2 regions of the Arthrobacter sp. 2MCAF15 genome follow, and region 2 is predicted to be linked to the other one. Evidence: riboswitches for the same ligand, from Rfam matches in the RefSeq annotation. Region 2 holds a riboswitch; the other holds the start of a gene.
What was found. A riboswitch is a leader RNA that binds a small molecule or an ion and turns the genes downstream of it on or off. The one in region 2 is predicted to bind glycine.

Region 1 (10,592 bases), on a different contig from region 2:
GCGGCGATGACCTTGGCGGCCTTGCCGGGCACGCGGACCGTGAGGGTGTCGAAGAAGGAGTCGCTCGCCAGTTCGCGGCCGACGATCTTCAGCGTGGCGGCGAGGGCGCGGGCGTTGTTGTGGACGGTCTCGGCGATCGCCTTCAGCCCGTCCGGGCCATGGTAGACGGCGTAGAACGAGGACACGATGGCCAGCAGCGCCTGCGCGGTGCAGATGTTCGAGGTGGCCTTCTCCCGGCGGATATGCTGCTCGCGGGTCTGCAGGGCCAGGCGGTAGGCGGGGACGCCGGCGTTATCTTTGGAGACGCCCACGATGCGGCCGGGGAGCGTGCGTTCCATGCCCTCGCGGACCGCCATGTAGGCGGCGTGCGGGCCGCCGAAGAACAGCGGCACGCCAAGGCGCTGCGTGGAACCGACGGCGATGTCCGCGCCCTGCTCGCCCGGAGGGGTGATCAAGGTCAGGGCCAGAAGGTCCGCTGCCACGGTGACCAGGGCGCCGCGGCCTTTGGCCTCTGCGATCACGGCGGACTGGTCCCACACCCGGCCGGAAACGCCCGGCTGCTGCAGGACGACGCCGTTGATGTCCCCGGCGGGCAGTCCCTGGGAGAGGTCGGCGACCTCGACCTCGAAGCCCAATGCGTCGGCGCGGCCCCGCACAATGGCGATGGTCTGCGGGAGGCAGTCGGCGTCCAGGACCGTCTTGCCGTCGCGGGCACCTGCGTTCTGTCCTGCGGACTTATTTGCCCTGCGCATCAGGAGCACGGCTTCGGCGACGGCGGTGGCCTCGTCGAGGAGGGACGCGTTGGCGACCGGCAGCGCGGTGAGGTCCTGGACCATGGTCTGGAAGTTCAGCAGCGCCTCGAGCCGGCCCTGGGAGATCTCCGGCTGGTAGGGCGTGTAGGCCGTGTACCAGGCGGGGGCCTCGAGGATGTTGCGGCGGATGACCGGCGGCGTGACGGTGTCGTAATAGCCCTGGCCGATCATCTGCACGGCGGTCTTGTTCTTGGAAGCCAGCTTGCGCAGTTCGGCCAGCACCTGAACTTCGCTGAGGGCGCTGTCCAGGCTGAGCGGCTTTTCCTGGCGAATGGAAGCGGGGAGTGCATTGTCTACGAGGCCGTCTACGCTGTCGTAGCCGACGGCCTTGAGCATGGTGTCGATGTCTGTTTGGCGGCGCGCACCGATATGGCGGTCTGCGAACGTGGACGGGGACGACTGAATCGTCATGAGGAACTCCATAATTCAGGTGGCACAGAGTGCCACGATGATTCGGGTTCCTCCCCGCTCTGTATTGGACCTGAGAGTTTCCGCGTTGCCTGCTGTTAGCAGGCGCCACTTGCACCGTCGGTGAGCCCGGTTTCCCGGACTGCTTTCCAGAGTTGCCTTGCCGCGGCGGTACGTGGGCCTGAGAGATTCCTGGGGAGGATTTGCTCCTACGGCGCCTGCTGAACGTACCGGCAGGACTCTCCCGCCGCAGATCATAAGCTGTGCCACTGGTGGGTGACACGGCTCACACGTTACTTGTTGCAGGGGCCGGTTGCAAGAGGTGGGTCCGTATGAGGCGTTGTTTGACGATAACAACCGCAGGCCGGTCCGCGTCCGCGAGGCTAGGCCAACTAGTCCGCCGGCCGGGGAGGTTCGTGGAGGCCGAATGCCGAGCCTCGGAGGTACGGCACGGCACCGGAGTCGCCGGAAGCGGACGACGGCGGAAAAGTCCCGCCGTCGTCCGCTTGCCGTTTGGTGCCCTTACAGTCTGTGATACTCCGGAGCTGCCCACCGGGCGGCCCCGGAATCGGCCTTGCTTGCCGGTTGGCCCGCGTACGTCCAGACACACGGCCGGCCGGCATCACTCGGGAGGAGCTGGCCCTCGTGCATCGAGATGCTCGCTCCGGCCGGGCTCTGCCAGACTCCGGTCAGTTCGCAGTGGGTGCCCGTGGCTTGACGCCGCGGCGCTGAGAGTTTGATGATCCTGCGTGCCCGTTTCTCGGCTACGGGAAATCTCTTCTTCACGATGACGCTCCTGGCCGTTCCCGGTAGGTGCTTTCGGGAACATCAGTGATGAACATGTGTCCGGGGGCGTGGCTGATGGCGAAGGCTGGCCTGGATGCCATCACTGCGCTCTGCGGTGTCACGCCGCAGGCCCAGAAAACCGGCACTTCCCCCGGCCGGATCTCCACCGCATCGCCGAAGTCGGGACGGTTGATGTCGGCAATGCCGAGGTCCCCGGGCGTCCCGACGTGAACCGGGCTGCCGTGAACCTTGGGCACCTCCGACGTCACCCTGATGGCCGTTTCGACCAGTTCGGGCGGCATCGGGCGCATGGAGACGACCATCGGTCCGTGGATTCGTCCGGCAGGGGTGCACTCGATGTTCGTGCGGTACATGGGGACGTTGCGGCCGGTTTCGGTGTGCCGGAGCGGGACGCCCGCGCTGGCGAGCGCGGCTTCGAAGGTGAAACTGCAGCCAATGAGGACGCCCACCATGTCATCACGCCAGACCGATGCGACGTCCGTGACTTCATCGGCAAGTTCGCCGTCCACCCACACCCGGTAGGCCGGGATGTCAGTGCGGATGTCCGCCCCCGCGGCGAGGACGCTCCCGTACTGTCCCGCCGGGATGACGTCGATGACGGGGCAGGCTTTGGGGTTGAGCCGGCAGAATTCGATGAATTCGTCGGCGTAGTCCGCCGTCACCGCTATCAGGTTTGCCTGGGTGTAGCCATCGCCCCATCCGGAGGTGGGGGTGACCAGGCCGTTGCGGAACTTCAGGCGCGCATCGGAGGGTGCCAGGTGTGCGTTGGCCTGGTTCATCGGGCCTCCACCAGCTCATTTACAGCCGGATCATTTTCCACCAGCTCAGTTGAAGGCTGCAGGTACTCCTGGTCCTCGGCAACGTCGGAGTCCCGGCCCAGGGCCAGGCCCACCAGGGTCAGGAGGCAGGCAACGCTGAGGTAGATGGCAACCGGGACCCAGCTGTTGAAGGTGCTCAGCAGGAGGGTGAACATGAACGGTGCGATAGCGCCACCGATGATTCCGGCGAAGGTGTAGGCCAGCGAACTGCCGGTGGAGCGGAGCCGCGGCGAGAACTGTTCAACAACGAAGGCCGCCTGGGGTCCGTACATAAACGAGTGGCAGAGCAGGCCCAGCACCGTTCCCACGATCAGCATGACCGGGGACCGACCTTCGAGGACGATGAAGAACAGGTACCCCCAGACGGCGGCGGCCACTGCGGCGATTGCGTAGACCAGCCGGCGGTTGATGTGGTCGGAGATGGCCCCGGCGAGCGGCATGGTGAAAATCTGGAGTGCCGAACCGATCAGGACGGCCACCAGCACTTGGCCGCGGTCGAAGCCAAGTTTCTGAATGCCGTAGGTGAGCATGAAGACGGTGCACAAAGCGTAGAGGACGTCCGGGCCGATGCGGCTGAGCATGGCTGCGATGAGGGGGCGGCGCTGGGTTGCCAGGACTTCGCGGATGGGGGACTTGGGCTTGTCTCCTTTGGCTTCCATGGCCTTGAAGATGGGGGTGTCTTCAAGCTTGAGCCGGATCCAGAGCCCGAAGGCCACCAGCAGGGCCGAGATCAGGAAGGCGATTCGCCAGCCGAAGTTCAGGAAATCCTCTTCGGACAGGGCCATGGTCAGGACGGCAAGCACGCCGTTGGCCATCAGGTTGCCGGCGGGCGGGCCGATCTGCGCGGCGGATGCCCAGAAGCCGCGGCGGTTCGGGTCACCGAATTCACTGGAGAGCAGCACTGCCCCGCCCCACTCGCCGCCGACGCCGACACCCTGCGCGAAGCGAAGGAAGACCAGGATGGCGGGGGCAATGATGCCGATGCTGCCGTACGTGGGCAGCAGGCCGATGAGGAACGTGGCGGCGCCGATCAGCATGAGCGTGATGACCAGGATCTTCTTGCGGCCGATCTCGTCGCCGAGCCGACCGAAGATGATGCCGCCGACGGGCCGGGAAATGTAGCCCACGGCGTAGGTGGAGAAGGCCAACAGGGTGCCCGTGACAGGGTCCGAGGCCGGGAAGAAGATCAGCGGGAAAACGATCGCAGCCGCGGCGGAGTAGACAGCGAAGTCATAGAACTCCAGTGCGGTTCCGGTCAGGCTGGCCGCGAATGCCTTGTACATGCCCTTGCGCCCTACAAAGGGCTTCGGGTCAGCGGGGGCCGTTACGGATGAAGCGGCCATGTGTACCTCCATGAAGAGTGGGGATGTCAGCCAAGTGCGGGCGGCTGGTGTTGGTGCGCCTTTTCGGTCCGGGCCTGCGGCGATGCGGGTCGGGACCTTCGGGTGCGTGTGCGGCTACCGTGATGGGCTGCGGAAGTCGGGACTGCGTTCAATTATTAGGATCAATTGTTGGATTGTTGAACAATCCGAATTGTTGAACAATTTACGCGACGCAGGTCACATCGTCAAGGGGTCGAGGGTGTTGCGCTCGTCGCGGCAGCCACCGGGTATAGCCGGATTTAAGGCGCCGAAGCGCTGCCTCAAGGCCTCAGGCCGCGTTCTCAGGGCACCGCGGCTGTGCTGGTTTCAGGGCTGCATGAACGGCGACGGCGGGACCACCCGCCGTCGTCGTCTTATTTTTTGTGGTTCTGAGTTTCTTGAGGTTCTGGTTTCTTGAGCTGGGAGTGTCTACCCCGGAGGCGGAAGGGCGGCATAGCTATGGGGCATCGAATGAGGATTGGTCGGCCGGTCCTCGTCGGAGGAGGTGGGCTCCCTGGTGTCGTAACTGCGCGCCGTCTTCAGGTTCCGCGATCGCTTGTACAGACCCACGGCGACCAAACCGAGGCCAGCGGCTAGAAGCGCGAGTCCCAGGACGAACACAGCCGCCGCACCCTGTCCGGCGCTGCCCGAGAACACCTCAACCAGTGGCATCGGCAGCGTGAACAACGTGGCCACCAGCAATATCGAGCCCGCTGCGATTTGCCATGTTCCTTTGGACCGCATGGTTCCCCCCTCCATGTTTTGCGTGTCAGCCTTGCGGCCCAGTAAACCCGAAGGGTGCGTATTTAGATAGGGCCGCCTCCGGGTGCTGGGCCCGAGAAAGTCGCGGGCACCAGGCGCCGGGCCCGGCCTATCATGGGGATCACGGGACGAAATGTAAGCGGGGGCCGCTTGGCATGACCAGCGAACGCGAACGCAGTGACGCGCCAACGGGTGGCGTTGCGCTGGTGACCGGCGCGAGCCGCGGTGTCGGCCGGGGCATCGCGCTTGCCCTTCAGGCCGCGGGGTTCCGGGTTTATGGCACGGGCCGGTCGATCGAGCAGGCGGACCTCCCGCGGGAGATCGTGCGCCTGCGCTGCGACCATCTCAACGATGACGAGACCGCGCACGTGTTCGACACGATCCGGACCGAGGGCGGCCGCCTCGACCTGCTGGTCAATTGCGCCTGGGGCGGGTACGAGAAGATGATCGAAGGCGGCGCGTTCACGTGGCCGGCACCGTTCTGGGAGCAGGCGCCGCATCGCTGGACCGGCATGATGGACGCCGGAGTCCGCGCCGCATTTGTGTGTTCGGCGCACGCGGCGCGCATGATGACGCCGCGGCACCGCGGCCTGATCGTCAACATCAGCTTCTGGGCCGCGCAGCGCCACCTCGGCAACACGATCTACGGCATCGCCAAAGCGGCCACCGACAAGATGACCTCCGACATGGCCGTCGAGCTCAGACCGTTCGACATTCCGGTCATCTCGCTCTACCCCGGCCTGGTCCGCACCGAGGCGGTCCTGGCCGCGGCGGAAAGCGGTGCATTCGATCTCTCGACCAGCGAAAGCCCCGAGTTCATCGGCCGGGTGATCAATGCGCTGTTCCATGATCCGGACCTGATGACGCGGACCGGCCAGGTGCTCATCGCCGCTGCGGTGGCAAAGGAGTTCGGCGTCCTGGACATCGACGGAAAATCGCCGCCGGCGCTGACGCTTGCGGACATCTAGGCAGCTGGGGTGGACGACGGCGGGACGTGCCGCCGTCGGGTTCCCGGGGAGCCGCACGGGCCTCGGGCTGGTGGCCGGAAACCCGTGCCCGGGTGCGATCCCAGTGCAGAGGGGGCGTCTTTCATTGGGTGAGCCTTTCATTGGATGAGGAGCGGCCGCATGATAGGCGCATGACCCCCATCGCATCAGCCGACGAATCCGCCGTTGCGAAAGCCCACCGCGAACTCGAAGCTGCCGGCGTCCGCACCGTGATCGGCACGGTGGTGAATGCTTCGGGCATCACGCTGGCCAAGAGCGTTCCGCTGGCGCGGCTCAAAATCTTCCACGAATCCGGGATGGGCGCCGCCCCCGTCTGGCATGTCTTCACCATCGACGGCGGGATAGCGTTCACGGACAGCATCACCACGGTCGGCGATATGCGCCTGAAGATCGACATCGCGGGACTCCGTGTCCTGCCCGGCGGCCGGGCATGGGCACCGGCCCGCCTTTTCGAACAGGATGGAGCCGCCTCTCCGGCCTGTGCCCGCGGTTGCCTGGCCGACGTCGAGGGCAGCCTGGTCGAGGCCGGGTACCAGGCGCTCGTGGGCCACGAACTGGAATTCTTTCTCGTCGCCCCGGATGGTGCAGCGCTGGAAACCGCGCCCTGGGTTCCGTACGGGGCAACCGGCCTCCTGGACCGATCGGAATTCCTCGATGACCTGCTCTCAGCGCTGAACCAGGCCGGGCTTCCCCTGGAGCAGCTTCACGCCGAGTACGGCAGGAACCAGTTCGAGTTTTCCCTTCCCCCGGCCCCGCCGGTCCAGTCCGCGGACACGGTGGTCCTTGCCAGGATTATCGTGGGCATCGTCGCCAGGGCCCACGGCATGATGGCCTCGTTCTCGCCGTCGCCCTTTCCCGGCAGCGTTGGAAACGGCGCCCACCAGCACTTTTCGCTCCGAAGGAACGGAGTGCCGCTGTTCTCCGGCGGCAGCGGACCGCACGGCATCTCCGCCGAGGGAGGCGCTGCCATTGGCGGAATCATCGCAGGGCTCCCGGATGTCCAGGGTTTCCTCACGGGGTCAGTTTTGTCCGGAAGCCGGTTGGCGCCCGGCACGTGGTCGGGTGCCTACTTGTGCTGGGGCCTGGAAAACCGGGAAGCCTCGGTGCGCTTTCTGAACGAGGGCCAGGGCAATCCGCACGGAGCCAACGTCGAGGTGAAAATCGTCGACCCGTCGGCGAACGTGTATCTGGCCTCCGCAGCCATCCTTGCCCTCGCCCTTGACGGCATCCGCGGCAAAAGCGGGCTTCCGGCAGAGATCCCGGGTGACCCCGGACGGCTTTCGGAAAACGAACGGCACCAGGCAAACGTCCGGCTGCTCTCAAACTCCCCCGCCGCCATCATCGACACCCTGGACAACTCAAGCCTTGCCCGCAGGCTTCTCGGAGACGCCGTCGTCGACGCCACGGTGGCTGTCCGGCGCTACGAACAGCGCATCGCAGCCGAACTCACGCCGGACGAGCTCGCCGAACGCTTTCGACTTGCCTGGTCGATCTGATGGCGGGCGGTGACTTCCCGGACTTTGTCGAACACGTCAGCCTCGTCGATCACCACGTGCATGGCGCGTTTCACGCCGACGGTGATGAGGCACGCTTTCAGAACTCGCTGAACGAAGGGAACACCGAACCACTGGCCAACCCCGGGGACGCCTACAACACACAAATCGGGCTCGCCATCCGGCGCTGGTGCAGCGGCATTCTTGATCTGCCCCGGCACGCCTCACCGGCGGAGTACTGGAGCCGGCGCGCCGAGCTAGGAGAACTCGAGGTCAGCCGGCGTATGACCCGCGCTGCCGGGGTGAGCGACTGGCTGATCGACACAGGACTGGACGCCGCTGACTACCTCGGCATGGCCGGCATGGCCGAGGTCTCCGGCGCGCGCACCCACGAGATCGTTCGGCTGGAACTGCTCGCCGAGTCGCTGATCCGGGAGATTGCCAACCCGGCAGACTACGTCGACGAGTTCGGCCAGCGGCTCCACGAACTCACGCGCACCGCCGTGGGCGTCAAAACCGTTCTCGCCTACCGGGCAGGATTCGACCAGGACCTCAACCGGCCAGCACCGGCGGCGGTCACTGAGGCAGCCCGCCGCTGGCAGCAGACCCCGCGCGCCGGCACCAAGGCGAGGCTCACCGACGTGACACTCATTGCCCACGGGATCCATACGGCCGTGTCGATGAAGCTTCCCGTGCAGTTCCATGTCGGATTCGGCGACCGAGACCTGGACCTCCACAAGACCAATCCCCTGTACCTCCTGGACTTTCTCCGGTCCGCCGAAGTCCGGGACACACCCATCATGCTGCTCCACTGCTATCCGTTCGAGCGCGAAGCAGGCTACCTGGCCCATGCCTTTGAGAACGTCTACATCGACGTGGGCCTCGCCGTGAACTACACCGGGTCACGGAGCCGGGATCTGGTGGCCCGCTCCTTCGAACTGGCCCCCTTCACCAGGATCCTGTACTCCTCCGACGCCCTCGGCCCGGCCGAACTTCACTACCTCGGGGCGAGGCTGTGGCGCAACGCAATCGCCAAGGTAGTAGGCGGATGGATCGACGACGACGACTGTTCGGAGGCAGACGCCCGCAGGATCGTGCAACTCGTCGCGCGCGAGAACGCCCGCCGCGTGTACGCGCTCCCCTGAGCAGCCGCCGTCCGGTGTCTAGCTTGGCTAGCCGTTGAATTCGGCCGGGTGCGGGCCGGTGCGGCCGTCCCGTTCGAGTCCGTCCACAACGGCCAGCTCATCCGCGGACAGATCGAAGCCGAACACGTCCAGGTTGTCGCTGATCCGCGACGGCGTGACCGATTTGGGAATGATGATCCGTCCCTGCTGCAGGTGCCAGCGCAGGATCACCTGCGCCGGGCTCCGGCCGTGCCGGGACGCGATATCAAGGATGGCCGGATCCTCGAGGAGGGCTCCCTGGGCCAGCGGGCTCCAGGCCTCGGTGGCGATTCCGTAGGCGGCGTTGAAGGCACCGATATCCCGCTGCTGCAGGGCCGGGTGCAGCTCCACCTGGTTGACCGCCGGCACCGTACCGCCGAGGTCGATGAGCGTCTGCAGGTGTTCGGGCAGGAAATTGGAAACGCCGATCGCCCGGACCTGGCCGTCGGCCAGCAGCTTCTCCAGGGCCAGCCAGGAGTCCGCGTATTTGCCCAGCCCGGGAGCGGGCCAGTGGATCAGGTACAGGTCAAGGTAGTCCAGGCCGAGCTTGTCCAGGCTGGACTCGTAGGCCGCGAGGGTGGCGTCGTAGCCGAGATCTTCGATCCAAAGCTTGGAGGTGATGAACAATTCGTCGCGGGCAATCCCGGATTCCGCCAGCGCACGGCCGGTGCCGGCCTCGTTGCCGTAGATCGCGGCGGTATCGATGCTCCGGTAGCCGGCGGCGAGAGCCGCGCTGACCGCGGCGGTGGTGTCGTCGTCGGACACCTGGAAGACACCGAAACCGAGCTGCGGCATCTGGACCCCGTTATTGAGCGTGACGGTGGGAATGGCGGTCATGGTTTCTCCTGAAGTCAGATCGGGTGACGGGGACGTCGGTGGCCAGCCGACGAAGTAGGGCGCGCACGCTAGTAATTGCAAGCGCTGTGTTTATTGTTGCACAAAGATATATAGCGCGCAAGCAACTACTTTCGACCACGGGCCGCCGTTCAGCCCCGCTATTCAGCCCAGTCGGCGTCGTCGTAGGGGCGCCCCCGGAAGTGGGCGCGGAGGTACTCCCCCACCACGGCAGCCCCCAGGTCCCCGGTCTCGGGCGCCACCACCCGGCCGTCGATGCGGCGGACCAGGCGCTGGACAAACCGTTCCAGGCCGGGGTCCTCGCCCAGCCGGAAGAACGTGGCCTGCGTGCCGGCACGCCCCAGGCGGTCCAGCTCGGCGACCGTGACGCGGATGGTCTCCGGGTCCGGCGGATAGCAGAACCAGGACTCGCCGTCGGCCAGCAGGTGGGCGGTGGGTTCGCCGTCGGTCACCACCAGGAGGACGGGCTGCATGGACGGGTGCTGGCGGAAGAAGCGGCCGGCCAGCAGCAGTCCGTGGTGCAGGTTGGTGCCCTGCTCCCGCAGGGCCGGCAGGGCCGTTAGCTCGCCGATGTCCATGGTCTGCGCGTAGCGGCCGAACGTGATCAGCTGCAGCCGGTCGCCGCGGAACCGGGTGGAGACGAGGTGGTGCAGGGCGAGGGCGGTGCGTTTCATGGGCACCCAGCGTCCCTCGGCGGCCATCGAGAAGGACACATCCGCCAGCAGGACGACGGCGGCCTGCGTGCGCGCCTCCGTCTCCGTCACCTCGATGTCCCCCACGGCGAGGCGCAGTCCGCGGCCCGGATCACCGCCGTCGGCGATAGTGCGGCGGATCGCATTGGTCATGGTCCGAGTGACGTCCCACGGCTCGGCGTCGCCGAACTCCCACTGCCGGCTGGAACCGGTCTGTTCCCCGGCCGCCCCGGCGACGCGCGTGTCCCGGCGCCCCTGCCGGCCGGAGAGTTGCTTGGCGGTGTCCCGCAGCAGCGACCTGCCGAGCCGCCGCATGGCCTGGGGCGACAACCGGAGATCCCCGTCCGCCCCGCGCCGGAGGTAGCCGCCGTCCTGCATTGCCCGCTCGATCTCCGCGAGGGTGCGGGCCGTCAC
Region 2 (10,592 bases):
CGGTGACCGGGGCATACAGGTCCGAAACGGACTTGGTCGACTCCACCTCGCCGCAGGTCTCCCCCGCCGTCACCGTCGAACCGACCTCGGGCAGGTCCACGTACACAATGTCACCGAGGGCATCCGTGGCCACAGCGGAGATGCCGATGGACACAACGTTCCCGGCTTCCCGCGCAACCCACTCGTGCTCGTCGGAGTACTGCAGTTCAGGGGCAACTTTTGCCATGTGTTTTCCTAAGTCTCGGTTGGTCGTGGTGCTAAATCTATTGTGGCTGGGTTAGCCGGAGGCTGTTGCCGGGTTGGGCGGCGGATGAGGCAATTCCTCCGCGTGCTCGGTCGCGAAAGCGCCCGCTGGGCGGACGCGACGCTCCCTTAGACGCACGTCTCCGGAATCCCCTCACCCGCCAACCGCAAGTTTCAGTTTTCGGGGCCAACAGTTTTCAGGACTACGGTTCCCGGGAAGAAACCTTGGCCCTGCGATCTTCGAGGGCCGGGCTACTACTTGGCTTTAAGGGTGTCGTCAAGCTCAACCCCCAATGATCGAGCTTGAGACAAACCAGAGCCGCGGCAGGCGGTTAATCCCCAGCACCTTTGGCTTTCGAAGGCGCCAGTTCCCATTGGTCCCGGCGTGGCGTCGTCTCAAAGGTGACATGTCCTCGAGGGGCTGGCTGGCCGCGGTTTTCGAAAGCGTGCGTCTAAGCGAGTGACCGCCGTCGGGGTTCCCTGGCCGAGCTTGCGAGGCTAGGGGGACGGCGGGTCAAACGAGCGAGCACGCGTGAAAACTGGGGCAAGCCAGCCCCGGAACCGGGAACCGCTGAAGCGGCTGGTCCGTTGAGGTACTTGTCGGGCTACTTGACGCGCTTGTAGAAAGGCAGTGCCACTACTTCGAAGGGCTCCGCCTTGCCGCGCAGGTCGATGTCCAGGGCCGTGCCGGGCTCGGTGAACTCGACGTCGACGTAGGCCATGGCGACCGGGTAGCCGAGGCTGGGCGAGGGCTGGCCCGAGGTGACTTCGCCGACGACGTTGCCGTCCTTGAGGACCGGGTAGTGGCCGCGGCCGGCCCGGCGTCCGAGGCCCTTGAGCCCGACGAGCTTGCGGCCCGTCGTGGCCCCGGCGCCGGCTTCCTTCTTGGCGGCCAGTGCGGCCTTGCCGATGAAGTCGCCTTCCTTGGACAGCGCGACGACGGGGCCCAGGCCGGCGGCGAACGGATCCCCTTCGAGGGAGAGCTCGTTGCCGTAGAGCGGCATGCCCGCCTCGAGGCGGAGCGAATCGCGGGATGCCAGCCCGGCGGGGGTCAGCTCGCCGTCTTCGGCGATGGCGACGAGCGCCTGCCAGAGGGCGGCGGCGTCGTCGTTCGCCACGAAGATCTCGAAGCCGTCTTCACCGGTGTAGCCGGTGCGGGCCAGCAGGAGGTCCTGGCTGGCGCCGCCGAACATGAAGGGGACGTCGACAGCGGCGTAGTACTTCAGGCCGGTGACGAGTTCGTGCTGCGCGGCGGGAACCAGGCGTAGCAGGATCTCCTGGGCTTTGGGACCCTGGACTGCGATCAGCGAGGTCTCGGCGGAGGCGTCTTGGACCGTGACGTCAAAGCCTGCAGCGCGCTCAGCCAGGGCAGCGGCAACGACCTTGGCGTTGCCCGCGTTGGGGACCACGAGGAACTTCTGCTCGCCGCGGCGGTAGGTGATGAGGTCGTCGATGATGCCGCCGTCCTCGTTGCAGATCAGCGAGTACTTGGCTTTGCCAATGGCCATCGCGGAGATCTTGCCCACCAGTGCGTAGTCCAGGAAGGCTGCGGCGTCCGGACCGGTGACCCAGACTTCGCCCATGTGGGAGAGGTCGAACAGGCCCGCGGACATGCGGACGGCGTGGTGCTCGGCGAGTTCGGAGCTGTACTTCAGCGGCATCTGCCAGCCGCCGAAGTCGGTGAAGGAGGCGCCGAGCTTCTTGTGTTCTTCGTAAAGTGCCGTGTAATTCTCAGTCATCGTTGGCTGTCCTTACTTGTTTGAGCCGGAGTTGGCGGAGTCGTCGGAGTGGCCTGCTGTGTCTTCTTCGAAGGCTTCGAGGGGAGGGCAGGAGCAGATCAGGTTGCGGTCACCGGCCGCGCCGTCGATCCGGCCGACCGGCGGGAAGTACTTGTCCTGCTTGAGCGTGTGGACCGGGAAGACGGCCTGCTCGCGCGGGTACTCGCGGGTCCAGTCGGTGCTGATGACGGCGGCGGCGGTGTGCGGTGCGTTGCGCAGCGGGCTGTGCTCCACGGTGAAGTCGCCGTGGGCCACCTGGTCGATTTCGGCGCGGATGGCGACCATGGCCGTGATGAAGCGGTCGATCTCGCCGAGGTCCTCGGATTCGGTCGGCTCCACCATGAGGGTGCCTGCCACCGGGAACGCGAGCGTGGGGGCGTGGAAGCCGTAGTCGATCAGGCGCTTGGCCACGTCCTCGGCGGTCACTCCGGTCTTGGCCGTGAGTTCGCGCAGGTCCAGGATGCACTCGTGCGCCACGAGGCCGCCCTCGCCGGTGTACAGAACCGGGAAGGAGTCGTTCAGGCGGGCCGCGATGTAGTTCGCCGCGAGCAGGGCCGACTTGGTGGCCTCGGTGAGGCCCTGGCCGCCCATGAGCTTCACGTAGGCCCAGGAGATCGGCAGGACGCCGGCGGAGCCGTAGCGGGAGGCGGAGATCGGGGTTCCGTCGGCGCCGTTGGCCGGATCGGCTGCGTTGCCCGGCATGAACGGTGCCAGGTGGGCCTTGGCCGCGACCGGGCCGACGCCGGGTCCGCCGCCGCCGTGCGGGATGCAGAAGGTCTTGTGCAGGTTCAGGTGCGAGACGTCGCCGCCGAACTGGCCCGGCTGGGCCAGGCCGACGAGGGCGTTGAGGTTGGCGCCGTCGATGTAGACCTGGCCGCCGGCGGCGTGGATCGCGTCGCAGACCTCGCGGACGTCGGCGTCGTACACCCCGTGGGTGGAGGGGTAGGTGATCATGATGGCGGACAGGGCGTCCTTGTTGGCCTCGATCTTGGCGTTGAGGTCCATGTGGTCGATCGTGCCGTCGGAGGCGGTGGCCACGACGACGACCTTCATGCCGGCGAGCACGGCCGAGGCCGCGTTGGTGCCGTGGGCGGAGGCCGGGATCAGGCAGACGTTGCGCTGGGCCTCACCGCGGGAGAGGTGGTAGCCGCGGATGGCCAGCAGGCCCGCGAGTTCGCCCTGGGACCCGGCGTTGGGCTGGATGGAGACCTGGTCGTACCCGGTGATCTCGGTCAGCTGTGCTTCGAGGTCGTCGATCAGTTCGCGCCAGCCGGCGGTCTGCGAGTCCGGGGCGAACGGGTGGATGGAGGCGAACTCCGGCCAGGAGATGGCTTCCATCTCGGCCGTGGCGTTCAGCTTCATGGTGCACGAGCCCAGCGGGATCATGGTGCGGTCCAGGGCAAGGTCGCGGTCCGAGAGGCGGCGGATGTAGCGCAGCAGCTGGGTTTCGGAACGGTGGGTGTTGAACACCGGGTGCTGGAGGTAGTCGGAGGTCCGTTCGACGGCGGTGTCCAGGCCGAAGGAGGAGTCTGCTGCGTCAACGACGCTGGCCCCGAAGGCGGCGACGACGTCGGCGACGATGGCCGCCGTCGTGGCCTCATCGGCGGAGATGCCGACGGTGTCGGCGTCGATGGCGCGCAGGTTGACGCCCTTGGCGTCGGCGGCCGCGATGATCTCTGCGGCGCGGCCCGGCACGGAGACGGTGATGGTGTCGAAGAACGAGGTGTGCAGCACGTCGAGGCCGGCGGCCTTCAGGGACGCCGCGATGGTCCTGGCGTTGTTGTGGACGGTCTGGGCGATCGCCTTCAGCCCGTCGGGGCCGTGGTAGACGGCGTAGAAGGATGCCACGATGGCCAGCAGCGCCTGGGCGGTGCAGATGTTCGAGGTGGCCTTCTCACGGCGGATATGCTGCTCGCGGGTCTGCAGGGCCAGTCGGTAGGCGGGGACGCCCGCGTTGTCCTTGGAGACGCCTACGAGGCGGCCGGGCATGGAGCGTTCGAGCCCCTTCTGGACCGCCATGTAGGCCGCGTGCGGGCCGCCGAAGAACAGCGGCACGCCGAAGCGCTGGGCGGAGCCGACGGCGATGTCGGCGCCCTGCTCGCCCGGGGACGTGATGAGGGTCAGGGAGAGGAGGTCGGCCGCGACGGTGACGAGGGCGCCGCGTTCCTTGGCGTCGGCGATCACGGCGGTGTGGTCGAACACGCGGCCGGATACGCCGGGCTGCTGCAGGACGACGCCGTTGATGACCCCGGCGGGCAGGCCCTTGGAGAGGTCGGCGACCTCAACCTCGAAGCCGAGGGCCTCGGCGCGGCCCTTGACGATCGCGATGGTCTGCGGGAGGCAGTCGGCGTCGAGGACGGTCTTGCCGTCATGTGCGGCCTTGTTCTTGTTGGCGCGGCGCATCATCAGCACGGCCTCGGCGACGGCGGTGGCTTCGTCCAGCAGCGAGGCGTTGGCGATCGGCAGGCCGACGAGGTCCTGGACCATGGTCTGGAAGTTCAGCAGCGCCTCGAGCCGGCCCTGGGAGATTTCCGGCTGGTAGGGCGTGTAGGCGGTGTACCAGGCCGGGGCTTCGAGGATGTTGCGGCGGATTACCGGCGGGGTGAGGGTGTCGTAGTAGCCCTGCCCGATCATCTGCACTGCGGTCTTGTTTTTCGCCGCCAGCTTGCGCAGTTCGGCGAGGACTTCGACTTCGCTGAGGGCAGCGGCGAGCGCGAGGTCGGAGTCCTGGCGGATGTCCTTCGGAACGGCGGTGTCCACCAGGGCGTCGACGGTGTCGTAGCCGACAGCCTTCAGCATGGCGTCGACGTCGGCCTGGCGGCGGGCGCCGATGTGCCGGTCAACGAAGGACGTGGAGGCTGGGGTAACAGTCACAAGGAACTCCATAACTCAGGCGGCGCAGGGTACGCCACATTGATTCGGGTTCCTCCCCGCTCTGTATTGGACCTGAGAGTTTCCGCGCAGCCCGCATCAGGGGCTCCGCTTGCACCGTCGGTGAGCACAACGCGCTAAGGACGCACCTGCTACTTTCCAGAGATGCCTTGCCGCGGCGGTACGTGGGCCTGAGAGATTCCTGGGGAGGATTTGCTCCTACGGCGCCTGCTTGTACCTACTTGCAGGACTCTCCCGCCGCAGATCAAAGGCGTATTCAATTGGGGTGACAACAGTCACAGCACTCATTGTCCTATGCCGGGCGCGCGTCCGCAAACTCCCTCCCGGCGGCGGCCCCAAGTTACAGGTCCGGCCACGCGAGTTCGCCGCAGGCGTGCGGGGACGCCGTTTCGTTCCGGCGTAGTCGCAGGCTTCCGGCGTATTCGGCGAGCGGGGTCTCGGCGGCCGTCAGCGGCGCAGCTTCTCGACGGCGGCCAGGAGGCTCTCGACGTCGTCATTGACTTCCGGCGGCTGCCCGCCCGGCCCCCGGCCCAGCATGGCGTTGAAGTACAGCCCGTCCCCCATGTACAGGACGGCTTTCGCCATGGCGGGCCCGACGTCGGCGGCCAGCAGTTCCAGCCAGTTCGCCTGGGCGGCGGCGAAGCGGCGGAGGGTCTCCTGGTGCGCCACCTCGGCGAGCCTCGTGGCCGCGACGAACACCCGGTCCATGGGGGTGTCCGCCCACACCGAGGATTTGATGAAGTACACCGCCGCACCCTCGGGGGCCTCAGCCATGGCGGCAACATCGGCAGCGAGGTGCCCGTCCAGCCGCTCGAGCAGGACCGCGATCATCGCCTCCTTGGTCGGGAAGTGGTAGAGCAGGCCCCCCTTGGAGACTCCGGCCCGGCGCGCGACGGCGTCCAGCGTCGCGGCGCGTTCACCGACTTCGATGAGCAGGGATTCGAAGGCGTGGAGAACGGCCTCGCGGGCGACGGGTTTCCTGGGCATGCCTCCCATCATGCCTGTCCGGTGGCGCATTTCTTAACTGTACCGTCCAGACGGTATAGTTATGTTCCATGAGCATTCCGTCGATCACCGTCACCACCAGCACCCTGTCGGCCACCGGCCCCCGGGCCCCGTGGCGCGACTGGGTGGCGCTGGCCCTGCTGATGTTCCCTGTCCTGCTTGTGGCCGTGGACAACACCGCCTTGACGTTCGCCCTGCCCGCCATCGCCCGCAGCCTGGACGCCTCCGGCGTCGAACTGCTGTGGATCATCGACGCCTACCCCCTGGTTCTGGCCGGACTCCTGGTTGCGATGGGCAGCCTGGGTGACAGGATCGGCCGGCGCCGGCTGCTCTTCGTGGGCAGCGCAGGTTTTGCCGCGGTCTCGGCCTTGACGGCGTTCGCGCCGAGCGCCGAATGGCTGATCGCAGGCCGCGCCGGGCTTGGCCTCTTCGGCGCCATGCTCATGCCATCAACGCTTTCCCTGATCCGCAACATTTTCCCGCAGCCCAACCGGCGCAGATTGGCCGTGGCAATCTGGGCCGCAGGCTTCTCCGGCGGCGCCGCCCTCGGGCCGATTGCCGGCGGCTGGCTGGTGGAGCACTTCTGGTGGGGCGCCGTCCTGCTGGTCGCAGTGCCGATCATCCTGCCCCTGCTGCTGCTCGGTCCGGCATTGATCCCGGAGTCCCGCGACCCAAAGCCCGGACGCGTGGACGTGCCCAGCATCATCCTGTCCCTGCTGGTCATGGTGCCCGTTGTCTACGGGATCAAAACCCTCGCCACCCACGGGCCCTCGCTGGAGGCCTTCGCGAGCATCGGAGCCGGGCTGCTCATGGGCTACGTGTTCATCCGGCGCCAGCGCGCCCTGGCCAGAGGCCACAAGGCGGACCACAGCACGGCGCCCATGCTCGATGTCAGCCTCTTTGGCAACCGGGTCTTCAGCACCGCCATCACCGCCAACGTCCTGGCGCTGTTCTCCTTCAACGGCTTCATTCTCTTCCTGGCCCAGCACCTGCAACTGCTGGAGGGGCAGTCCCCCTCCGCCTCCGGTGTCGCCATGGTCCCGGCCCTCATCGCCACAGTCGTTGCCGGGCTGCTGGTGGTCCCCCTGGTGCGCAAGGTCCGGCCCGGCTTTGTGGTGGCCGGCGGCCTGCTGCTGAGCGCGGCGGGCTACTTCCTGGTGGCATTCGGCGACCACAGCCACGGCCCGTCACTGCTGCTGGCCGCGCTGCTGGTCCTCTGCCTGGGCGTGGGTGCCGCGGAGACGATCTCCAATGACCTGATCCTGGGCGCTGCGCCTGCGGACAAGTCGGGGGCCGCCGCCGCCATCTCCGAGACCGGCTATGAAGTGGGGTCCCTGCTGGGCACGGCGATCCTCGGCTCGATCCTCACGGCTTCTTACCAGGGCAACCTCCGGCTCCCCGCAGGCGTGTCCGAGCTCGCCCCGGCCTCTGCCACGAACCAGGCCGGCGAGACCCTCGCCGGCGCCGTGGAGCTCGCGGGGATGCTTCCGGCGCCGCTGGCAGAGGCGGTGACGGCGGCCGCGCGCACCGCCTTCGACTCGGGCGTACACATCACGGCCTCCATCGCCCTGGTCCTCATGTCCGGGGCGTGCGTGCTCGCCGCGGTCCTCCTGCGGAAGGTGCCGAAGGCAAGCTAGCAGCACCGGTTCCATCGCCGTCGGGCTCGAGTTCGACCGTGCTCAGCGCGACCGACATGCGTTGCCCTTCCAGGACCATTCCGTAGCTGAAAAACTCCAGCGTCCGGCGCCGGGAAAATACCCGACGCCGGACGCTGGAGTTTCGTGGGTGCGGCCTGGTGCTAGCAGGACCTACTTGCTGTCCGGAGTGGTCACGCTGGCGGTGGCCTTCATGGTCTCGGCACTGACCATCCAGGCGTACTGCTCAAACTTTGCGATGAACTCGTGCAGCAGATCGGCGGTGGTGGGGTCTTCATCGTCCACTTCGTCATGGACTTTGCGCATGGTGCCAACGGCCGCCTCCAGCGCTGCGACAATGCGTTCGATCGCGTCCTTCGTGCTGATCAGCCCCGCCGGAAACTCGGCCAGCGCGGTGGACTTGGAAACCGTGGAGTTTCGGCCGTCAGGGAGGGCGTGGAGGGCGCGCATGCGCTCGGCGAGGTCGTCCGCGAACCCGCGGGCGGCGTCGACGATCTCGTCCAGCTGGAGGTGAAGGTCCCGGAAGTTGGTCCCGACGATGTTCCAGTGCGCCTGCTTGCCCTGAACGTGGAGTTCGATCAGGTCCACCAGGACTGCCTGCAGGTTGGTCGTCAGTGTGGGTGTTGCTTTCATGCGTCCTCCTCGATAGAACCGGTGCGGTGGAGGCCGCGCGCGCCGCGTACTGGCGGCCCGGCCCATGCTTTCGACGCTACCGCAGGGCGGCGTCGGGCCGCGACGGTTCGGGGAGGAATTTCTCGATCAGCTTACTAAGCCGGCTTACTAACTGCTTCGGGGGCGGCTAGACGGCTTCGTTGAGGACCGGGCCGCGGGGGAACACGGCACGGGTGATGCCGCCGGATGTGGCCTCGGAGAGCTGGGTGAGGTAGTCGTTGCGGCGCCGCGGCGTAATCCTGGACTGGGGTTCGAACGGCTGCGCGGGGTCATCGGCGTAGTGCGCGGTCAGTCCGTCGCGCATCAGCCGGATGGCCTCCGAACGCTGCTGGGACACCGCAGCATGGGTGGATCCGAGTTCGGCGGCCAGGTCTTTGACCGTCCGGTCGCCGAAGTAGATCTCCTCCACGACGTAGCGCATCCGTTCCGGCAGGGATTTCACGGCGGCCCGCAGGTACTGGAGCCGTTCATCCGCGAGCACGGAGTGTTCCGGGGTGAGGGTCTCGGCGGCCAGGGTATCCACCACGGCCTCATCGAGGGGTGTCAGCGTGCGTGAGGCATCCGCGAGCGCGGCCTCCACAACGCTCTGCTGGACGCCAAGGGCGGAGGCGATCTCGTCCACTGTGGGCGTGCGGCCAAGGGCGGATGCCAGGGTTTCCTGGACGGACATGGTTTCCTTGATCCGCCGGCGGGCGGAGCGGGTGGCCCAGTCGCTGGCCCGCATCTCGTCCGCGAACGCGCCTAGGATGCGCCGGCGGGCGAACGCGCCAAAGGGGACCCCGAGGTCGGGATCGAACGAATCGGCCGACGTGATCAGGGCAATTGCACCGGCCGAGGCCAAATCATCGCGAGAAAGGTGTGACGCCTTCGAGCACAAATCTGAGACGAGATACCCCACCAGCGGAAGGTGCTGCGTGACCATCTCGTTGCGTTCCACGCGATTCAATACTGTGTCCCCCCATGAGACCGGATCCGAAGGGCTGTAGCCCTTAAAACGCCGAGAACCGCACCCAAACCGACCGGTACTCCCCCCATTGGAGTCAGCGTTCGCAAGCAGGGCGCAGCACCCATGGAGGAAACCTATCACCTGATCCCGGATCTGCGTGTACCCTCAGGGAAAAGCTTGGCAAAAAGTGCGGTACCCGCCCCGAAGCTGCGATTCAGGGGGCGGAAAGAGAATGGGGCCCATGAGCGCAAGTGATCTGTCCGCGGCGCTGTGGCAGGAGCGCCGGCAGCTGGAACTGCTCCTTTTCAGGCTGGAAACGCTACGGCTGCACGTCGGGGCCGGGAATGTGGAATGGCTGCGCCTCATGGCTTCCGAAATCGAAGCCGTGCTGGACCGTTTGCGCTTTGAAGGCCTGGCCCGGAGTGTCGAATCTGCCGTCGTCGCGGCCCAATGGGGTATGCCGGCACAAGCGACGCTGGTTGAACTGATTGCGGCCGCACCCGCCGGCCCCTGGGCCGAGATCCTGGGTGAGCATCTGGACGCCCTGCACGCACTTCTTGATCGGCTCGGCGCGGCCGCCCGCGTGAACGAAGAGGCACTGCGGCTCCTCCCCTTGCCGGGACGTCCCGGCCCGGCGGGCACCGCCGGACTGCTGGATCAGCTGGCCACTGGCGGAAACCTGGAGCGGGTCCTGGCCGTGGTCCGGCGCGCACCCCAGCCCGCCCTGGCCCAGTATCTGGGCGGGGAAAAGGACTGATCCGGGACCTGGCTTCAGCCCTTGGCGGAAGGTGCGGGCGGCAGGAGCCCGCGCAGCGCGTCCTCGGCCTCCGGGCCGGCTTCCGCCGCGGCGAGGTTCGCGGCCGCGATGGCTTCGATGACTTCCCGGCGCTGGATGGGCACGCCCCGGGGTGCCTCAATGCCTATCCGAACACCGTCGCCGCGGCCTTCCAGGACCGTGATGACGATGCCGTCGCCGATCATGATCTGTTCGCCCGGCTTGCGTGTAAGTACCAGCATCTTCTCAATCTACCCTTCACCGCGGGGAGCTTCGGACGATTCCCGCCGGTTCTGCCATGTCGGACCCGGACCGGCGGGACGGGCGTCGATCCAGCCCACGGGCAGGCCCAGGCCATTGACGCTTTCAGGCGACCCCGTCTCCGAGGCGCCGACCACCGCCACCGCGGCAACGTTGAGCTGGGCGGAGAGCACGCCGACCCAGCGCTTCGTGTCCTCATGCTTGCGTCCGGCATCGACCACCACCCAGACCTGGTCGGCGGAGAGCGCGGCCACGGACTGCACCCGGGCCAGGGCGTTGCGGGCTTTGCCGAGTCCGAACGCCACCAGGACGGTGCGCTCAGTCAGCACCGCGTGGGCGCGGGCGGCCGTGGCGCTTTGCCGCCC

Region 1: another riboswitch for glycine. It lies ahead of gcvP (aminomethyl-transferring glycine dehydrogenase); the one in region 2 lies ahead of gcvP (aminomethyl-transferring glycine dehydrogenase).

Annotation. Positions count from the first base shown of each region.
Region 1 covers NZ_JBFRGZ010000017.1:3,292-13,883, forward strand. Annotated here, with positions in the region: gene gcvP (aminomethyl-transferring glycine dehydrogenase) at 1-1,235, opposite strand, end outside; glycine riboswitch at 1,273-1,378, opposite strand; glycine riboswitch at 1,380-1,477, opposite strand; gene AB4089_RS17470 (putative hydro-lyase) at 2,003-2,806, opposite strand; gene AB4089_RS17475 (MFS transporter) at 2,803-4,188, opposite strand; gene AB4089_RS17480 (SDR family NAD(P)-dependent oxidoreductase) at 5,124-5,936, shown strand; gene AB4089_RS17485 (glutamine synthetase family protein) at 6,107-7,471, shown strand; gene AB4089_RS17490 (amidohydrolase family protein) at 7,471-8,613, shown strand; gene AB4089_RS17495 (aldo/keto reductase) at 8,641-9,468, opposite strand; gene AB4089_RS17500 (vWA domain-containing protein) at 9,627-10,592, opposite strand, start outside.
Region 2 covers NZ_JBFRGZ010000020.1:199-10,790, forward strand. Annotated here, with positions in the region: gene gcvH (glycine cleavage system protein GcvH) at 1-226, opposite strand, end outside; gene gcvT (glycine cleavage system aminomethyltransferase GcvT) at 849-1,982, opposite strand; gene gcvP (aminomethyl-transferring glycine dehydrogenase) at 1,995-4,907, opposite strand; glycine riboswitch at 4,947-5,060, opposite strand; glycine riboswitch at 5,062-5,160, opposite strand; gene AB4089_RS19130 (TetR/AcrR family transcriptional regulator) at 5,361-5,900, opposite strand; gene AB4089_RS19135 (MFS transporter) at 5,969-7,555, shown strand; gene AB4089_RS19140 (Dps family protein) at 7,727-8,206, opposite strand; gene AB4089_RS19145 (sigma-70 family RNA polymerase sigma factor) at 8,373-9,191, opposite strand; gene AB4089_RS19150 (flagellar protein FlgN) at 9,433-9,948, shown strand; gene AB4089_RS19155 (carbon storage regulator) at 9,963-10,208, opposite strand; gene AB4089_RS19160 (hypothetical protein) at 10,218-10,592, opposite strand, start outside.